Regions from separate parts of the Butyrivibrio hungatei genome, predicted to be linked through region 1. Evidence: a T-box and tRNA genes for the amino acid it is inferred to sense, from the RefSeq annotation. Region 1 holds a T-box; the other holds one or more tRNA genes.
What was found. A T-box is a leader RNA that pairs with one kind of tRNA and senses whether it is charged. The one in region 1 lies ahead of tyrS (tyrosine--tRNA ligase), so its partner is inferred to be a tRNA-Tyr.
Positions count from the first base shown of each region.

Region 1 (8,069 bases):
GGAAATGAAGATAAGCTTCCAGGAGTTAAGCTTCCAGATGATGTGATCTATACCTCAAAGATTCAGGAGGCAGTTGAGGACAAGAATATTATCGTTCTTGTTATTCCTTCTGCTCATATGAGAGAGACAGCAAGGCTTATTGCTCCATATATCAATCCTACTGAGGAATGTCAGCAGATCATTGTCAACTGCTCAAAGGGTATCGAAGAAGATACTATGATGCTTATGTCTGATGTCATTCTTGATGAGATACCAGGAAGTAATGTTTGCGTATTATCAGGCCCTTCGCATGCTGAGGAGGTTGGTCGTAAGATGCCAACAACTATAGTTATTGGAGCCTTTGATAAAGATATTGCAAGATACGTACAAAACGTATTTATGAATAACGTTTTTAGAGTTTATACTAGCCCTGATATGCTTGGTATTGAGATTGGTGCAGCTTTAAAGAATGTTATTGCTCTTGCAGCAGGAATTGCTGATGGCCTTGGATGTGGAGATAACGCTAAGGCAGCTCTTATTACAAGAGGTATTGCTGAAATGTCCAGACTTGGAATGGCAATGGGCGGCAAACTTGAGACCTTTAGCGGACTTTCAGGAATAGGTGATCTTATAGTTACCTGTGCATCTATGCATTCCAGAAATAGAAGAGCTGGAATCCTCATCGGACAAGGCAAATCCTATCAGGAAGCCATGGATGAAGTTAAGATGGTTGTAGAAGGCGTATATAGTGCTAAAGCTGCACTTAAACTTTCTGAAAAATACGAAGTTGAAATGCCTATAGTATCTGAAGTAAATGAGATACTTTTTAAGGGAAAAAAACCAGAAGATGCTTTAAGAAATCTGATGGAAAGAGATAAGAGAACAGAAAACAGCTCCCTCGATTGGTGAGGAAGCTGTTTGTTACCATTCACAGTTTTTGGGAGCCGCAAACTGGTTCCCTGGGGCCGTGCCCTGCCTCTGACCAGCAAACTGCGGTGGGGCCGCCAGCCTGAAGTTTGTTTTTGTTCATCCTTCGGATTTTTATGTTCATGGCATTATATTTCTTACTTTAAATTCTTTGAAACAAACTCGCCTTTGATTGCCATTTTTTGCATGTAAAGTTTTGGGTTTGAACAATTTCAAAAAAACGCCATTTTCTTATGCTCATAAGCAGCTTTTGAAACGCATGCGGTTTGCGTTGTCTGAAGCAGGGCGTTAAGAATTTATATAAGTGGTCACGCCCGCTTTTGGCGGGCTTTGTAAAAAGGAATAAGAGGTGACTCTGCAAGCTAGCTTGCGAGATCACCTCTTTTCCTTTTATTGGAGCGTAGCTCCTATGACCACTTATTATAAATTCCGCCCTGCAAGTATATGGCAAGAGCATGCGTATTAAAACAAAAGCTGCATGAGCATATAGAAAAGTATCGTTTTTTTGATTAGGGCAAAACAAAACTTTACAGTAAAAATGGCATCAAAGACTCAGACAGTGTTTCAAAACAGAATTTAAAGTAAGAAATATAACGCTCATGAACATAGAAAAATCCTTAGAGATTTACAAAAACAAACTTCAGGCTGGCGGCCCCACCACAGTTTGCTGGTCAGAGGCAGGGCACGGCCCCAGGGAACTAGTTTGCGTTTTCTCAAAAAACTGAGAATGGTAACAGCTGTTTTTTCTTTACTATATTTTGAAGATCATTAGTTTTTCTTCGGCTTGCAGACTACGTTCCCATGTGGTTTTCTACCGGATTCAAACTCAGGTCTTAGGATCTTGTTGACGATAGGTAAGAGGATCAGCATTATAGCAACGTCGCATGGAAGCTTACCTGCATTGGTGATTATTCTTGGAAGCATGATAGCTTTAAAGGCATTTCCTGTTGTGAGCATGATAAAGTAAGTGTTCATTCCAAGGTTGCAGATGATCTTAACGAGTAGCTCAGCAAAAAAGATATTCCAGATATTGATCGGTCTCTTGTAGAGGAAGAATCCGTATATAAGACCACTTACCATTGGAACTAAAGTGAACAAAAAGTTAAACTGTCCGTCAGGGTGAACCATGAACTTTACTATATCCATGGCTCCGCCAAAGATCATTCCAATCCAGGGTCCAAACAGAAAAGCAACAATTTGGTTTGGAATACTTGAAAAACCAATCCTTAAGAAGTCACCAATCTTAATGGTTGCAACTGAACTTAGGACAACAGCAATTGCTCCCATGACTCCGCAAAATACCATAACTCTGGTATCGGTAAGCTGATTCATGGTTTTTGGACTTAATCTTTCTTTGTTAAAAAAATTGGAGTTGGTGCTAGAATCAAGAAATTCATTCATAATAATACCTCCTTTGCAGTTTTTCCTTTACCACATCGGAGGATAAAAAAGATATTCAAACGATGTAGCAGCGGGATGCGAGACGTAAACCGCGGATAAACCTTCGTCCTAATGACAACTCCCTGTTCAAAAGGCACTTAACGCTTATGTCTCTACTCTGCGTTTGTTTTTTATTTTCTAGCATCATAATACTTTAGTGTAGTTTTTTTTTCAACAACTTTTTTGTAGTTATCATTCACAGTTTTGGGTAGCCGCTGGCTGGTTCACTGGGGCCGCGCCCTGCTTCTGCCTAGTCTAGCTAAGTGGGGCCATCAGCCTAAAGTTTGTTTTTGAGAATCTCTGAGGATTTTTCTATGTTCATGAGCGTTATATTTCTTACTTTAAATTCTGTTTTTGAAACACTGTCTGAGTCTTTGATGCCATTTTTGCTGTAAAGTTTTGTTTTGTCCTCATCATAAAAACGATACTTTTCTATATGCTCATGCAGCTTTTGTTTTAATACGCATGCTCTTGCTGAGCGCAAACCGCATGCGTTTCAAAAGCTGCTTATGAGCATAAGAAAATGGCGTTTTTTTGACAATCGTTCAAACCCAAAACTTTACAGCTAAAAATGTGCCTAAAAGACGAGTTTGTTTCAAAGAATTTAAAGTAAGAAATATAATGCCATGAACATAAAAATCCAAAGGATGAACAAAAATAAACTTTAGGCTGGCGGCCCCACTTAGCTAGACTAGGCAGAGGCAGGGCGCGGCCCCAGTGAACCAGCCAGCGGCTATCCCCAAAAATGTGAATGGTGATTTTGGACAAAAGAAAAAACTTCCCAAAAGAGGGAAGTTTTATCTATTTACGGTACGTAACATGTACTTTTGAAGTAAAAATGAAAGTGGTGCGTAGAACCTGTTCCAAGTAATAGCAGCTCTCATGAGTTTTAATTCGTTGTCATTGTATGACATGTAGCCATTTTCTAATTTGTTTGTAAGAGTACTATACTGATTGTTACTTTTGTCAATGTCAAAGTCAGTTTGAAGATTCTTTAAGTATTCGCTTAACTTTCTACGTTGACGCTTGGTCATCATAACTGCAAATGTACTTGGGTTGTTTTTTTGTAGCGTATAAAGACTTGTTGTAAACATTTTATTTCCTCCTTGAAAATTGCCTTTATTATTTTCTGAAAATATTGTGTCGAAAATGTGTACATGGTTTTAACAAATTTCAAAATTTATGTTTACAAAAACTTGACATAGTTTCCATAGAATCTTAGAATAGGCTATAAATATAAAAGAAAAGGCATTGATCGGAATAAGTAATTGTCACAGCCTGACAACAGAGAATAGCTGGTTGGTGAGAAGCTTTAGTTAAGAGTGATGATGAATACCTCCGTGAGCAGCAGAGGCGAAATTGCAGTAGTTTCTGACGGAGACTGACCGTTATATCAGGAGAGTATCGTCTTTTTAGTTTTAAGATCGTACTTATTGAGGCATATGGTGTGAGCTGTATGTGAATGAAGGTGGTAACACGGATTTTTTCGTCCTTCGCAATCAGATTGGTTGCGGAGGATTTTTTTATGCCTTCGCACCGTGAATAGAAAAAGGAGACAGATATGAAGATTTTCGAGGAACTTAAGGCAAGAGGACTTATCGCACAGGTAACTGATGAAGAACAGATAAGAGACCTTGTAAACGAGGGAAAGGCTACATTCTACATTGGATTTGACTGTACAGCTGATTCACTTACAGCTGGTCACTTCATGGCACTTACACTTATGAAGAGACTTCAGGAAGCTGGTAACAAGCCAATCGCACTTATTGGCGGCGGTACAACTATGATCGGTGATCCTTCAGGCAGAACTGATATGAGAAAGATGCTTACTAGAGAAGATATTGATCACAACGCAGAGTGCTTCAAGAAGCAGATGGAGAAATTCATTGATTTTGGCGAAGACAAGGCTATGATGGTCAACAACGCTGACTGGCTTCTTAACCTTAACTACATTGAGCTTTTAAGAGAGGTTGGTGCATGCTTCTCAGTAAATAACATGCTTAGAGCAGAGTGCTACAAGCAGCGTATGGAAAAAGGACTTAGCTTCCTTGAGTTTAACTACATGATCATGCAGTCATACGACTTCTATTACATGTTCCAGAAGTACAATTGCAACCTTGAGTTCGGTGGAGATGATCAGTGGAGCAACATGCTTGGCGGTACAGAGCTTATCCGAAGAAAGCTTGGTAAGGATGCTCACGCTATGACAATTACTCTTTTAACAGATTCTCAGGGAAAGAAGATGGGCAAGACAGCTGGTAATGCTGTATGGCTTGATCCTAACAAGACTTCACCATTTGACTTCTACCAGTACTGGAGAAACGTAGGCGATGCAGATGTTGATAAGTGCATCAAGATGCTTACATTCATTCCTATCGAAGAGATCCTTGAGATGGAGAAGTGGGATCCTTCAAGAATTAATGAAAAGAAGGAGATCCTTGCATTTGAACTTACTTCACTTGTACATGGCAAGGAAGAGGCTCAGAAGGCTCAGGATGCTGCTAGAGCTCTTTTTGCTGGCGGTGGAGATATGGCAAACGTTCCATCTGTTGCTCTTAAGGAAGAGGACTTCAGAGATGGCGTAGTTGATATCATGCAGGTTCTCGTTTCTGCAGGTCTTTGCGCAACAAGAAGCGAAGCCAGACGTGCTGTAGAGCAGGGCGGTGTTCTTGTAAATGATGAAAAGGTTACAGATGTAAAGACAACATATGCTAAGGACTTCTTTGCAGATGGAATCATGGTTAAGAAGGGTAAAAAATCCTTCAAGAAGGTTACATGCTAATAGACTGAATATTATTACTTAAGGGGTATTTACTGCATGGGTTACGACAACTTATTTCCTGATCATATCGGGGAAGAGGGTAGGTTTGATCAATTTGATAATGGGAAGGTCCTGGCAGGCAAGCAAAAAAATAAGCTTCCTGCCATGGGCTGGAATAGCTGGAATGCTTTTGGAAGTGGCAACACAGAGGCACTTACAAAGGTTATGGCTGACAAGATCGTAGAACTTGGCCTTGATAAGCTTGGTTATGAATATGTCATTCTGGATGATGGCTGCTATAAGCCAGAAAGAGTAGACGGCAGGCTTTCTAACGAGGAAGTTAAGTTTCCATCAGGCTTTAAGGCTTTATCTGACTATGTTCATGATAAAGGCCTTAAATTTGGCATGTACAATGACATTGGTACAAATCTTTGCGCCGGAGCACAGGTTGGAAACTGCGGCTACGAAGATGTAGATGCAAAGAGTTATCTCGAGTGGGGCGTTGATTTTTTAAAGGTTGATAATTGCTATTATCCTTTTGATAATGCCACTTTTTCTAATGCTGAAAATGCCAGATTTACATTTGCACCTAATATCAAGGCAATTAAGGTTGATGGCTTTGAGTATAAGGTAACTTCTGATGGTAAGATCACTGGTGATCTTGCAAGATTAGAGGATGACCATGTTACATTTCTTGGAACCTATGATGGTACTGGCCCTGATGCCAGTCCTGTTGGTCCAAGAAGTAGCGAGCTTATATTTGATATCTTTTCAGATTCAGAAAAGATTGTCAGCTTAAATGTTTTATATGCTACGGGCAAGAAAGAAGGCATTGGCCAATGGCTTCAGGTTGCCGTTGAGGACAGCTTTTTTTACGATGACCTGTTAAAAGAAACTGAGACAGAAGGAAGCTATGAGTGGAGCCAGGAAATTAAGATCTCTTTATCCAGAGGTAATAATAAGCTAAGGCTTATGAACCACAGAAGACAGGAAAATACTCTTAATTCCTATGCCAGACTTTTAAAAGAACTTAAAAAACTTGATCCTGACAAGGATATTTATTACTCGGCCTGTGAATGGGGCAAGACTCAGCCACATAACTGGGGCTATAAAGTTTGTGACTCCTGGAGAATCCTTAATGATATTACCTTTAGAGTTGGAAGCGACGGAGATCCTGGTCATGGCGCATGGATAGAGGACTATACTACAAGTGTTACAACTCAGTACAATAAGGCGGTTATCATGGATGAGTTTTCAGGCCTTGATAAAGGCTGGAATGACCCTGATATGCTGATGATCGGCATGGATGGTCTTACTGAAACTCAGAATAAGACTCACATGGCTATGTGGTGTATGATGAATTCACCACTTATGCTGGGAGTTGACCTTAGAAGAGTAAGTAAAGGCGATGAGATCTATAATATAATTGCCAATGAAGACCTTATAGCAATAAATCAGGACAAACTTGGAGTTCAGGCTAAACGTGTATATTCAAGCCTTGCTAAGGATGATCCATCAAGGGAATACATCAGAGACATTGACAGAGTCGATATCCTTAAAAAGAACTTATCTGACGGCAGACTTGCCATAAGCTTCATTAACCTTAGTCTTAAGGACAATAATGAGGAATATGCAGTTACATTGCATGATTTTAATCCTAAGGGATTTCAGAAGTACATGGTAAAAGATGTATATACCAAGGAAGAAGTCTTAAATGATAAGGATGTTTTAATGGTCAAAGGTCTCAAAGCCTGCGACAACAGGACATTTATCTTAACTCCAGTAGATTAATGGCTTTTGAGCAAAAGTATGAATTCTAAAGATTTTACTTATGAGCTTATAAGTAAATATGAAAAGTTAACAGGGCAAACCCTTTCAACCGATGATATAGGTTTCTATCTGACTGAGATCATTGATGAAAAGGGGAATGCCCTTTTTGAATTGCAGCTAACTAAAAGACAGGCAGCCAGAATATGCTATGAATTTATGAAAAATGCTCTTAAACTAAAGGATGAAGACTGGAAGGATGCTGGAAAGCTTAAAGACATCTATTCCTGTAAGGTCTGTGCTAATCCTATTGCACAGTGTTACGTAAGAGGAATCATATTGCCTCTTAGAGAAGACTTATTTGGATGTGATGATATCATTGGAACCGATGAAGCAAAAATGATAGTTAATAAAATAATGGCTCTAGTGTAGCTGTTTTATATCAAGAAATATAAGTGCTCCAATTATTTTTAAAACAAAGTGTTGACAAATAATTGGAGTAGTTTTATATTGAACATATGAACAGTCATTCATATGTTCAAATCAAAAAATGAAACTCGTATTTGGAATATGCATTTACTTAGGAGGTAAGAGATATGGCACTTAATGATGTTGAACACTGCGACGTGCACCATTGCCACAGCAATATTGTGCTGAAGGTTCATAGAAAACTTCCAAGTGAAGATGAATTATATGATCTTGCAGAGCTGTTTAAAGTATTTGGTGATTCCACCAGGATCAAGATATTGTTTGCTTTATTTGAGTCAGAAATGTGCGTTTGTGATATAGCTGAATCATTGGAAATGACGCAATCAGCAATATCGCATCAGCTCAAGATCTTAAAACAGAGCAAGCTCGTAGGTAACAGACGAGAAGGTAAACAGGTAGTTTATTTCCTTGCAGATGATCATGTCAGAACTATTATCGATCAGGGACTTAATCATATTGAAGAGTAAATTTTTAAAGCCGATCACGGCGGAAAGGATAAGTTATGAAAAAGACATTTAAGTGTGAGGTTGATTGTGCAAACTGTGCAGCAAAGATGGAGGAAGCAGTTAAGAAGATCAGTGGCGTTGAGAATGCCAGAGTTAACTTTATGACTCAGAAATTTACTTTAGAGGCTGCTGAGGAAGAATTTGATAAGGTTTTAGATGAAGCTGTTAAGGCTTGTAAAAAGGTTGAGCCAGATTGCGAG
Region 1 covers NZ_CP017831.1:1,474,086-1,482,154, forward strand. The annotation lists gene bhn_RS06985 (NAD(P)H-dependent glycerol-3-phosphate dehydrogenase) at 1-888, shown strand, start outside; gene bhn_RS06990 (folate family ECF transporter S component) at 1,675-2,307, opposite strand; THF riboswitch at 2,374-2,469, opposite strand; gene bhn_RS07000 (hypothetical protein) at 3,144-3,440, opposite strand; T-box leader at 3,589-3,843, shown strand; gene tyrS (tyrosine--tRNA ligase) at 3,908-5,128, shown strand; gene bhn_RS07010 (glycoside hydrolase family 27 protein) at 5,165-6,898, shown strand; gene bhn_RS07015 (hypothetical protein) at 6,917-7,306, shown strand; gene bhn_RS07020 (ArsR/SmtB family transcription factor) at 7,471-7,830, shown strand; gene bhn_RS07025 (cation transporter) at 7,866-8,069, shown strand, end outside.

Region 2 (8,069 bases), 1.4 Mb from region 1:
GACTTAACCGTAAGGAGAGAGCCGTCGAAGGCAGGTCTGATAACTGGGGTGAAGTCGTAACAAGGTAGCCGTAGGAGAACCTGCGGCTGGATCACCTCCTTTCTAAGGAAAGAAAAAGGAATGAAGTAGGGAGTTGTATTACTGTTTAGATGCCAATGAGCATCAAGAAATTTCCGGTGGCGATGCGCTTAGGGGTAACACCCGTTCCCATCCCGAACACGACGGTTAAGACCTAAGCGGCCGAAAGTACTATACTGGCAACGGTATGGGAGGATAGGTGGCTGCCGGTTTACAAAAAAAGATTACGCTTTAACAGCGATGAGAGATTAAAAACATTTTTGATCTCTGATGACTGCTAAAGCAGTCAAGAAGTTTGTACCTTGAAAACCGAATACTGAGAAATTTTTTAATCCAAGATATTTTTACGATTAAAAGACATCGAAAATCCAAAACAAAGAAACAAATTTATTCTTTATGAGTAACGCTATACATCATAAAGAAGAGAGAATGGTTATCGAAAGATAAGACCAGTTCTATACTAGCTAACTAAAATGGTTAAGCTATATAGGGCGCAGGGCGGATGCCTTGGCACTAAGAGCCGATGAAAGACGTGATAAGCTGCGAAAAGCTACGGGGAGATGCAAATAATCCTTGATCCGTAGATATCTGAATGGGGCAACCCGGCAGAGAAGAACTCTGTCATCGTTTACTGAATCCATAGGTTAACGAAGGGAACCCGGTGAACTGAAACATCTAAGTAGCCGGAGGAAGAGAAAACAAAAGTGATTCCGTAAGTAGCGGCGAGCGAACGCGGAAGAGCCCAAACCTAGGAGCTTGCTCTTAGGGGTTCGGACTGTATAATCGATGGAGACTGTTAGTAGAATCTGAATGGAAAGTCAGAGCCAAAGAGCGTGAAAGTCGCGTATACGAAAATGGTCGAAGCGAGACAGTATCCAGAGTAGGACGAGACACGTGAAACCTTGTCTGAATATGCGGGGACCACCCCGTAAGGCTAAATACTACTTAGTGACCGATAGCGAATAGTACCGTGAGGGAAAGGTGAAAAGGACCCCGGGAGGGGAGTGAAAGAGAACCTGAAACCCTGTGCCTGCAAGCTGCGAAAGCTCCATATGAGAGTGATCGCGTACTTTTTGTAGAACGGTCCGGCGAGTTATGTTTGTTGGCGAGGTTAAGCACTTAAGGTGAATAGCCGAAGGGAGACCAAGTCTGAATAGGGCGAATAGTCGTCAAACATAGACCCGAAACCGGGTGATCTATCCATGGACAGGATGAAGCGGCCGTAAAAGGCTGTGGAGGTCCGAACACACATCCGTTGAAAAGGGTGGTGATGAGCTGTGGATAGGGGAGAAATTCCAATCGAACTCGGAGATAGCTGGTTCTCCCCGAAATAGCTTTAGGGCTAGCCCTGTAGCATTCCTCTTGGAGGTAGAGCACTGAATATCCGCGGGGGCTTCACCGCTTACCAAAGATTATCAAACTCCGAATGCCAAAGAGGATGAGCGCAGGAGTCAGACTACACGAGATAAGTTGGGTAGTCAAAAGGGAAAGAGCCCAGATCTACGGCTAAGGTCCCAAAGTACGTGTTAAGTGGAAAAGGATGTGGGATTTCATAGACAGCTAGGATGTTGGCTCAGAAGCAGCCACACATTCAAAGAGTGCGTAATAGCTCACTAGCCGAGAGGTCCTGCGCCGAAAATTACCGGGGCTGAAACACGACACCGAAGCCTAGGGATTGATATCATCTACGGGTGATATTGATCGGTAGGGGAGCATTCACAGGGGCGTAGAAACTGTACCGAAAGGAGCAGCGGAGCGCTGTGAAGAGAGAATGCCGGAATGAGTAGCGAGATGGAGGTGAGAATCCTCCAGGCCGAATATCCAAGGATTCCAGGGTAAAGCTGATCTGCCCTGGGGAAGTCGGGACCTAAGCTGAGGCCGAGGAGGCGTAAGCGATGGACAGCAGGTTGATATTCCTGCACTTATGTATATCAGAACTGTGGGGACACAGGCAAAAGGCACGAGCCGGGGAAGGAAGAACCGGTCCCGCAAGGGGGAGCGAAGTATAGTAGTGAAGCGTGAGATATGACTGTCAAGAAAAGCCACTATTGCGTATACATAACCCGTACCGTAAACCGACACAGGTGGATGAGGAGAGAATCCTAAGGCCGACGGGAGAAGCATTGTTAAGGAACTCGGCAAAATGTCCCCGTAACTTCGGGATAAGGGGAGCCCACGCAAGTGGGCCGCAGAGAAGAGGCTCAAGCAACTGTTTAGCAAAAACACAGGTCTATGCGAAACCGAAAGGTGAGGTATATGGGCTGACGCCTGCCCGGTGCTGGAAGGTTAAGAGGAGAGGTTAGAGCAATCGAAGCTTTGAATTTAAGCCCCAGTAAACGGCGGCCGTAACTATAACGGTCCTAAGGTAGCGAAATTCCTTGTCGGGTAAGTTCCGACCCGCACGAAAGGCGTAATGATTTGAGCACTGTCTCGGCAATGCACCCGGTGAAATTGAAGTACCAGTGAAGATGCTGGTTACCCCGCCAGGACGGAAAGACCCCATGGAGCTTTACTCCAGGTTGATACTGGGGTCCGGTACCATATGTACAGGATAGGTGGAGACTAAGAAGTAGTGACGTCAGTTGCTACGGAGTCGCTGTTGGGATACCACCCTTATGATGCTGGGCTTCTAACCAAGGATCTTGAAACAGGTCCGGGGACAATGTCTGCCGGGGAGTTTGACTGGGGCGGTCGCCTCCGAAAGGGTATCGGAGGCGCTCAAAGGTTCCTTCAGAATGGACGGAAACCATTCGCAGAGTGCAAAGGCAGAAGGGAGCCTGACTGTGACACCGACGGGTGGAACAGATACGAAAGTAGGACTTAGTGATCCGGTGGTATGAAAGTGGGATTGCCATCGCTCAACGGATAAAAGCTACCCTGGGGATAACAGGCTTATCACTCCCAAGAGTTCACATCGACGGAGTGGTTTGGCACCTCGATGTCGGCTCATCGCATCCTGGGGCTGTAGCAGGTCCCAAGGGTTGGGCTGTTCGCCCATTAAAGCGGTACGCGAGCTGGGTTCAGAACGTCGTGAGACAGTTCGGTCCCTATCCGGCGCGGGCGTAGGATATCTGAGAGGAGCTGTCCTTAGTACGAGAGGACCGGGATGGACGGACCGCTGGTGTATCAGCTGCATCGCCAGATGCATAAGGCTGGGTAGCCACGTCCGGAAGGGATAAACGCTGAAGGCATCTAAGCGTGAAGCCCCCCTCAAGATGAGATATCCCTGCTTCGGCAGTAAGACCCCTTGGAGAGTACGAGGTTAGATAGGCACAAGGTGTAAGCACGGTAACGTGTTCAGCTGATGTGTACTAATAGGTCGAGGGCTTATCCAAAACGCAAGTATAGGAAGATGGATTTAGATATCAGTGTTCGGTTTTGAAGGTACAAAAACTTCAATAATGGCCCGGTGGCTCAGCTGGTTAGAGCGCCGCCCTGTCACGGCGGAGGTCAGGGGTTCGAACCCCCTTCGGGTCGCTCAACTTCATATTGTTTGGTTTACTTAGAACGGGATCTTAGCTCAGCTGGGAGAGCATCTGCCTTACAAGCAGAGGGTCACAGGTTCGAGCCCTGTAGGTCCCATTTTTCTACTAAACACAATTCGTGTGTAGGCCGATGTGGCTCAATTGGCAGAGCAGCTGATTTGTAATCAGCAGGTTAACGGTTCGAGTCCGCTCATCGGCTCTATATGGATGGCTTCCCGAGTGGCCAAAGGGGACAGACTGTAAATCTGCTGCAAATTGCTTCGGTGGTTCGAATCCACCGCCATCCATTTTTTTATTGCAAAAATGCAATAATCAAATAGGATTCGTACGGTGGTGCGGATTTATAATGACGCGGGGTGGAGCAGTCTGGAAGCTCGTCGGGCTCATAACCCGAAGGTCATAGGTTCAAATCCTGTCCCCGCTACTCTATGCCTAGATAGCTCAGTTGGTAGAGCAGAGGACTGAAAATCCTCGTGTCGTTGGTTCGATTCCGACTCTAGGCATCTTTTTTATTAATTCTTTACTCAGTAGGCGGAATTGTTTACTGAGTTTTTTTATGTTTTTTATACATTTTCCCTTGTTCTGTGGTAATATTATAAAAATTAGTCCACGTGGTGCTCAAAGCCACATAAGTAAAGGTAAAGAGTTATGATGCATTTAACTGGAGAAGATAAGAAGATTATCAAACAGGTCTTAGATATTAAAGACTATGATCCTGATACATTTGACCCAAAGATCTTAGATGAGCTTGAGGAAGATGAAGAGTATCGTGGTATTCTTCATAAGCATGGAGCAGAAGTTCTTGGTTCTAAGCGCTATCAGAGATTAAAGACTTACATTCAGCATGGCAATGTAACAGTATTCGAGCATAGTATTCACGTTGCACTTTGTGCAATAAAGTTAAATAGAAAGCTTAAAGTAGGCTGTAAGGAAAGAGCATTGATAAGAGGAGCTCTTTTACATGACTATTTCTTGTATGATTGGCATGATAGTGATGCACCTGGAAATATACATCCAAAACTTCATGGATTTTATCATCCTGGTATAGCACTTAGAAATGCTTGCAGAGACTTTAAGTTATCACCAAGAGAAAAAGATATCATTGAGAAGCACATGTGGCCACTTACAATAAGACCACCTCGTTGCAGAGAGGCATGGATAGTGTGTTTAGCAGATAAATATGCGTCTACGCTTGAAACATTGAAGCTTAAGAAAGGAAAGATTAAAGTTAACTATGCCTGATCTTTACCAGGAGTTAATTAGTTTGGCTGAAAGTGATATGTATCCCTTTCATATGCCAGGTCATAAAAGAAACTGCTTAAGCACCCCATTAGAGGGTGCTTTTCGTTGTGATATAACAGAAATAGATGGCTTTGATAATCTGCACGATGAGGACGGCATTATTCTTCAGGCAGAGGAAAGAGCTAACAGTCTTTATGGTGCTGATAAGACATATTTTCTTGTGAATGGAAGTACAAGTGGAGTTCTTTCAGCTGTTTCGTCAGCTGTTCATAAAGGAGGCACTGTATTAGCCGCAAGGGCTAGTCATAAGTCTTTTTATCATGCAGCATATCTCAGAGATCTAGATATTCATTACTTACCTGATAATACAGAAAAAGAATTAAATATACCTGGAAGATACAGTGCTAAGGATGTTGAAAAGTGCTTAACAGATGATGTCGAGGCTGTATTTATAACTTCTCCAACCTATGAAGGCAAATGTTCAGATATTAGAGGAATAGCTGAGGCATGTCATAGAAGGGGAATTGCACTTATTGTTGATGAAGCTCATGGTGCGCACTTTGGCTTTGGAAAAGAATACACTGATGCAGAGGGTGGGTTTTATGCCTTACCTAATAGTGCTGTTTCAGAGGGAGCAGATCTGGTAATTCATAGCACTCATAAGACACTGCCATCAATGACTCAGACAGCACTTATTCATGTTCAGGGAAATATTGTTGATAAGGGACTTCTTAAGAGATTTTTAAGGATATATCAGTCTAGTAGCCCTTCATATGTACTTATGTCTTCAATTGATCTATGTATGAAGGAAATGGAAGAAAAGGGAGACGAATTCGTTAGAAATCTCCTTAAGTATAGAAACAAGATTCAGGAAGAAACTGCGTCTAATCAGCTTGTAAAAGTACTAGGGCATGATGACAATGAGGATGCCGCTAAAGTGGTGATTTCTGTAAAAGATACCTCAATGACAGGACAGCAGTTATATGATATACTTCGTGAGGAATATGCTTTGCAGCTTGAAATGGCAGGCGAAAAATTTGCACTTGCTATTATCTCAGGCTGGGATACAGAAGAAGGTATAGATAGACTGATCAGGGCTATTAATGACCTAGAAAAAAAGGCTGTTAAGGAAGAAGCAAGTTCTAAATATGGGAAACTTGTGATGCCTTCTAAGGCTATGAAATTGAGTAAGGCCTGGGATAGCGAAAAAGAAGTTATCAGAATAGATGAAGCCGCAGGACATATATCAGGTGAATTCATCAATCTGTATCCACCGGGAACACCGATAATTGCGCCTGGTGAAGTTTTTTCAAAAGAAATATTAGATACCATTAAGACTTATTTGGGTGAAGGCCTTAATGTTCAGGGGATTGTAGAGGATAATAAAGGAAATAAGGAAGGAATTATATGCGTAAGACAAAAATAATTTGTACTATTGGACCAGCAAGTGAGAGCGAGGAAAAGCTTCGTGAGATAATGCTTGCAGGAATGAACGTAGCTCGATTTAATTTTTCACATGGCTCACACGAGGAACATAAGAGAAAATATGACAGGATCAAGAAACTTCGTGAAGAACTTGATCTTCCTGTAGCAGTTATGCTTGATACAAAGGGACCAGAGATTCGTTTAAAAGATTTCGAAGCTGGAAAAATCGAGCTTCAGGCAGGACAGAAGTTTACACTTACATCTAGAGAAGTATCAGGAACACAGTCAGAGGTATCCATTACATATAAGGAACTAACAAACGATTGCAAGAAGGGAATGACTATCCTTATCGATGATGGTCTCATTGAACTTGTAGTTGATGAAGTAACAGATACAGATATTGTCTGCACAGTAGTAAATGGTGGACCAGTTTCAGATAAAAAGGGAGTTAATGTTCCTGGAGCAGAGCTCACAATGCCTTACTTAAGTGAGCAGGATAAGAGTGATATTATTTTCGGCTGTGAGCAGGGATTTGATTTTGTGGCAGCATCTTTTGTCAGAAACAAGGAAGACGTTGAGGCTATTCGTGAGCTCTTAAATGAAAAGAATAGCCAGATGAAGATAATTGCTAAAATTGAGAGTACACAGGGTATCAATAACCTTGAAGAGATTTTGGATACAGCTGATGGAATCATGGTAGCAAGAGGTGATCTTGGCGTAGAAGTTCCATTTGAAGATGTACCAGTAGTTCAGAAGGAAATGATCAAGCTTGCAGAAGCAAAGGGAAAGTATGTTATTACAGCAACTCAGATGCTTGATTCTATGATCCATCATCCACGTCCAACACGTGCGGAAGTAACAGACGTAGCAAACGCTATTTATGACGGCACAACAGCTATCATGCTTTCAGGAGAGACAGCTTCTGGTGATTATCCAGTTGAGGCTGTTAAGACAATGGCTCGAATTGCAGAGCGTACCGAGGCTGATATCGATTATGTTGGAAGACTTCGCAAGAGAGACTATGTCCCAAGCGATATCACAACAGCTATTTCACATGCTACATGTAATATTGCAGCAGAAGTCAATGCTGATGCGATCCTTACAGTTACTATGTCTGGATTTACAGCAAGCATGGTATCTAGATACAAGCCAAATTGCCAGATCATTGCATGCACAGTCAATCCAACAGTTTGCAGACAGTCAAATCTTATGTGGGGTACAACACCACTTCATATCAGACAGGAAGACACAGCTGATGAGCTTTTCAGGGAAGCTATCAATGCTGCTAAGAATGCAGGATATCTCAAGGCAGGAGATAAAGTTGTATTAACAGCAGGAGTTCCACTTGGAATACCAGGTAGAACAAATATGATAAGAGTAGAGGAATTATAAGGGGTAAAATGGGAAGAATATTTCTTTTGATGGGAAAGAGTACCTCTGGTAAAGACACAATTTACAGAGAACTTATAAAGAACGAGGAACTCAGGTTAAATCAGGTGATTCCATATACAACTCGCCCTATGAGAGATGGGGAGACTGACGGAGTTCAGTATTTTTTCAAGGATGAGCAGGAATACCAGAATCTTAAGAAAAGTGGCAAGATAATAGAAGAAAGAACCTATCACACAAATTATGGCGAATGGAGATATTTCACTGTAGATGATGGTCAGATCGATCTATCTGCTGGAAATTATCTGGTGATAGGAACTTTGGAATCGTATTGCTACATTAGAGATTATTTTGGAAAAGAAAATGTGATTCCACTTTTGATTGACGTAGACGCCAAGATAAGACTTCAAAGAGCTATGCACAGAGAGGACAAGCAGGAACATCCTAAAT
Region 2 covers NZ_CP017831.1:79,283-87,351, forward strand. The annotation lists rRNA gene bhn_RS00825 (16S ribosomal RNA) at 1-102, shown strand, start outside; rRNA gene rrf (5S ribosomal RNA) at 173-290, shown strand; rRNA gene bhn_RS00835 (23S ribosomal RNA) at 554-3,413, shown strand; tRNA gene bhn_RS00840 (tRNA-Asp) at 3,482-3,555, shown strand; tRNA gene bhn_RS00845 (tRNA-Val) at 3,588-3,660, shown strand; tRNA gene bhn_RS00850 (tRNA-Thr) at 3,690-3,762, shown strand; tRNA gene bhn_RS00855 (tRNA-Tyr) at 3,769-3,850, shown strand; tRNA gene bhn_RS00860 (tRNA-Met) at 3,914-3,987, shown strand; tRNA gene bhn_RS00865 (tRNA-Phe) at 3,994-4,066, shown strand; gene bhn_RS00870 (HD domain-containing protein) at 4,212-4,805, shown strand; gene bhn_RS00875 (aminotransferase class I/II-fold pyridoxal phosphate-dependent enzyme) at 4,828-6,231, shown strand; gene pyk (pyruvate kinase) at 6,213-7,622, shown strand; gene bhn_RS00885 (nucleoside/nucleotide kinase family protein) at 7,631-8,069, shown strand, end outside.
Region 2: it has a tRNA-Tyr gene. The T-box ahead of tyrS (tyrosine--tRNA ligase) is inferred to sense a tRNA for this amino acid. The anticodon was not compared.